2 regions of the Clostridium gasigenes genome follow, and region 1 is predicted to be linked to the other one. Evidence: riboswitches for the same ligand, from Rfam matches in the RefSeq annotation. Region 1 holds a riboswitch; the other holds the start of a gene.

Region 1 (2,206 bases):
ATTAGTATAATTGGAGGAGCATCAGGAACAATAAATTCTGCTGCATCTATTTTAAGAGACATAATTAATATAAAAAATGGTGTGAAATTTGTTTGATAACATAAATAAAAGGTGCAATAATAGGGTAAATTAAAAAATGAATATAATGAGGTATTTTTATGGAAAAAAAAGAATTTAGAAATATGATTATAAAAAATAGAGATAGTCTAAGCTTAGTTGAAAGAAATATTAATGATAAATTAATATTAGAAGCTTTATTGCAAAGTAAAATGTACAAAGAAAGTACTAATATATTTACTTTTATTAATTATGGAAGTGAAGTAAATACTAAAAGTTTCATTATTAAAGCATTAGAAGATGAGAAAAGGATTTTTATTCCTAAGACAGTTAGTGGAACTAGAGAAATGAAAGCGGTAGAAATAAGTTCATTAGATAATCTAAAGCCAGATAATTGGGGAATTTTAGAACCAAAAACTTTTAAAGGTGAAATAGATAAACAATGTTTAGATTTAATTATAGTTCCGGGAGTTGCATTTGATAAAGATGGAAATCGTATTGGATATGGTGGCGGATATTACGATAGGTACTTTAGCGGATTAAACTCTAGAATAAAAAAAGTAGTATTAGCCTATGACTTGCAAATAGTTGAATCTTTAGTAACTGAAAAACATGATGTAACTATAGATTTTATAATTACAGAAAAAGAAATAATAGAAATAAAATAGAGCTACAAGGTATATCCAAAAAAATAACAGTTATAGTGATATGTATATTTCTAAATTAAATAAATATTATTTGAATAATTGTTGCAAAAAACAATTGTTGGTGTATAATGGAATAAATATAACGTTTAGAAATTTTATTAAGAATGGTGGAGGGACTGGCCCTGTGAAGCCGAGCAACAACTAATAAGCATTTATTAGAATTGTGCTAAATCCTGCAGGTTCGTCCTGGAAAATGAAGGAATTAAAATAGCTTTGAAAAGTTATTTTTATATTAGTGTGATTAAAAGGTTGTTTCTTATTTTTAAGAAACAACCTTTTTTATTATATATAAAAAATAAAAGGGGGCTTTTAAAATGAATAAAGAATGGAACCAGGGAACTATATGCATTCAAGGAGGATATACACCAAAGGCTGGGGAGCCTAGGGTATTGCCAATATTTCAAAGTACGACTTATAAATATGATGATCCAGATTATTTAGAAGAGGTATTTAATTTAAAGGCGGCAGGACATTTATATAGTAGAATATCAAATCCTACTGTAGCTGCACTTGAGGAAAAATTTGCAATGCTTGAAGGGGGAGTTGGAGCAGTTGCAACAGCATCAGGACAATCTGCTGTTCTGTATTCGATATTAAATTTATGTAGTGTTGGGGACCATCTAATATCAGCATCAACACTTTATGGTGGCACTATTAATTTATTTACTGTTAATTTAAAGAAAATGGGAATAGAAGTAGATTTTGTAGATCCAGAGGCTAGCGTAGAGGAAATTCTTTCAAAGGCTAAAGGAAATACAAAACTAATATATGGAGAAACAATCGGAAATCCAGGATTGAATGTATTGGATTTTGATAAATTTAGTCTTGTGGCAAAGAAATTAGATGTGCCTTTTATTGTAGATAATACAGTTGGAACACCATATTTATGCAATGTATTTGAACATGGCGTTAATATATCAGTGCATTCAACTACTAAATATTCAGATGGTCATGCACAGGCTATCGGAGGAATAATAGTAGATGGTGGAAACTTTAATTGGGATAATGGAAAGAATTTAGAATTAGTAGAACCAGATCCTAGCTATCATGGAATTAAATATGTAGAAGAATTTAAGGATGCGGCTTATATAACAAAGTTAAGAGTTACATTATTAAGAGATTTAGGTGCATGTCAAAGTCCATTTAATGCATATTTAACTAATTTAGGCCTTGAAACATTACATTTAAGAATGGATAGACATTGTGAAAATGCTGTGCAACTTGCAAAGTGGTTAAGCAATCATCCAAAGGTTAATTGGGTTAATTATCCTGGATTAGAAGGGAATTCACAATATGATAGATCACAAAAATACCTTAAAAAAGGTTCAAGTGGATTATTAACTTTTGGTATTAAAGGTGGAATAGAGGAAGCTAAAAACTTTACAAGAGCTTTAAAATTAGTAGCACTTGTAGTTACATTAGGTGATACAAGAAGCTCCATA
Region 2 (2,206 bases), 160 kb from region 1:
ATTTATCAGTTCCAATACAAACTATTACTGTATTCTCGGAAATATAATCTTTAACAAAGACAGCAATATCAGAGTAAGCTAAAGATGATTTATAATTAATTTTTCGTTTAACCAAGTGCCACACCTCCTATGCATAATGTATATGTGCGTTATGCACATATTATAATTAATATGTGTAAAAAAAGAAAAGTGTGACAATTGTTTTATAAGTAGAAGCGTAGAAGAATGATATTGGTAATAAATAGAGGGATTACTTAGCTATATAGAGGTGTTTAGCTATAATCAAGCCATAAGGGTAATTATGGACTTGAAATATATTAGAAATGATTATATACTAGTCATTGTCAGCGGAGAGTTTGTAAAAACAAATCCAAGGCAGTGAAAGTTAAATATGGAGAATTTCCCGAGTGGCCAAAGGGAGCAGACTGTAAATCTGTTGCGTATCGCTTCGGTGGTTCAAATCCACCATTCTCCACCATTTTTTAACTTTTTTAACATGCTAGTGTAGCTCAGTTGGTAGAGCAGCTGATTTGTAATCAGCAGGTCGTAGGTTCGAGTCCTATTACTAGCTCCATAAAATCGGAGAATTTCCCGAGTGGCCAAAGGGAGCAGACTGTAAATCTGTTGCGTATCGCTTCGGTGGTTCAAATCCACCATTCTCCACCAATTTTATTATTTTGAAAATTATGCATGGGAGCATAGCTCAGCTGGGAGAGCATCTGCCTTACAAGCAGAGGGTCACAGGTTCGAACCCTGTTGTTCCCACCAATACCTTGATATTAATATGCTAGTGTAGCTCAGTTGGTAGAGCAGCTGATTTGTAATCAGCAGGTCGTAGGTTCGAGTCCTATTACTAGCTCCAAATCCGGAGAATTTCCCGAGTGGCCAAAGGGAGCAGACTGTAAATCTGTTGCGTATCGCTTCGGTGGTTCAAATCCACCATTCTCCACCAAAAAAGCAAGAGTTTATCTCTTGCTTTTTTTATTTTTTAAAAGTTTTCTAAATATTATAAGGATATTTTTAATATTGACTAACAAAAACAAAAGTGATATAATCATCGCATATAAAATTTAATATTGATTCTTATCAAGAGAGGTGGAGGGAATGGGCCCTGTGAAACCCGGCAACCTACTAATATAATTAATTTATACAATTGATTATTAAAGCGTGGTGCCAATTCCTGCAGAGATTCTGCAAGATAAGAAAGAGTTTATAATTATGAGCGTCTTCTTATGGAAGAGGTTTTTTTTATTGTCCAAATTCAAAAAGACATATAATAAAAAATAGACTATTACTAATCTTGTAGTTTTTTAAATATTCCCAAAGTAATAAATGTAGCTGATATAGAATTAATATAAACAATAAGAGAGGAGAAATAAGATGAAAAGATTATTTACATCAGAATCAGTAACAGAAGGACATCCGGATAAAATGTGTGATCAAATTTCAGATGCTGTATTGGATAGTATATTAGCACAAGATCCAAATGCTAGAGTTGCCTGTGAAACCGCAGTAACAACAGGAATGGTATTAGTAATGGGAGAAATATCAACTAACTGTTATGTTGATATTCCAAAGATAGTTAGACAAACGGTAAAAGAAATAGGCTATGACAGAGCTAAATATGGGTTTGATGCTGAAACATGTTCAGTTTTAACTTCAATAGATGAGCAATCATCTGATATAGCAATGGGAGTAGATGAAGCCTTTGAATCAAGAGCTGGTGAAAAGGATAATGTTGAAGCAGTAGGGGCTGGAGATCAAGGAATGATGTTTGGTTATGCAACTAACGAATCCGAAGAATATATGCCACTACCGATAGCTATGGCTCATAGATTATCAAGAAGATTAGCAGAAGTAAGAAAGAATGGTACGTTAGATTACCTTAGACCAGATGGTAAAACACAAGTAACTGTTGAATATGATGATAATAAGGTTGTTAGAATAGATACAATAGTAATATCAACACAACATGGTCCAGAAGTGTCTCAAGAACAAATTAAGAAGGATTTAATGGAATATGTAATAAGAGCAGTTGTGCCTGCTGATTTATTAGATGAAGCTACTAAATATTATATAAACCCAACAGGTAGATTTGTTATTGGTGGACCTCAAGGAGATTCAGGTTTAACAGGAAGAAAGATAATTGTTGATACTTATGGTGGATATGGAAGACACGGCGGTGGTGCTTTCTCAGGAAAAGATC

The links. Region 1 has a riboswitch for S-adenosylmethionine ahead of J1C67_RS04260 (O-acetylhomoserine aminocarboxypropyltransferase/cysteine synthase family protein). Riboswitches for the same ligand answer to the same signal wherever they lie in the genome.
Region 2: another riboswitch for S-adenosylmethionine. It lies ahead of metK (methionine adenosyltransferase); the one in region 1 lies ahead of J1C67_RS04260 (O-acetylhomoserine aminocarboxypropyltransferase/cysteine synthase family protein).

The regions. Positions count from the first base shown of each region.
Region 1 is NZ_CP071376.1:876,291-878,496, reverse strand. Features, by position in the region: gene J1C67_RS04270 (homoserine dehydrogenase) at 1-96, shown strand, start outside; gene J1C67_RS04265 (5-formyltetrahydrofolate cyclo-ligase) at 159-725, shown strand; SAM riboswitch class I at 857-964, shown strand; gene J1C67_RS04260 (O-acetylhomoserine aminocarboxypropyltransferase/cysteine synthase family protein) at 1,079-2,206, shown strand, end outside.
Region 2 is NZ_CP071376.1:712,014-714,219, reverse strand. Features, by position in the region: gene yyaC (spore protease YyaC) at 1-115, opposite strand, end outside; tRNA gene J1C67_RS03450 (tRNA-Tyr) at 394-478, shown strand; tRNA gene J1C67_RS03445 (tRNA-Thr) at 499-574, shown strand; tRNA gene J1C67_RS03440 (tRNA-Tyr) at 582-666, shown strand; tRNA gene J1C67_RS03435 (tRNA-Val) at 693-768, shown strand; tRNA gene J1C67_RS03430 (tRNA-Thr) at 787-862, shown strand; tRNA gene J1C67_RS03425 (tRNA-Tyr) at 868-952, shown strand; SAM riboswitch class I at 1,081-1,205, shown strand; gene metK (methionine adenosyltransferase) at 1,381-2,206, shown strand, end outside.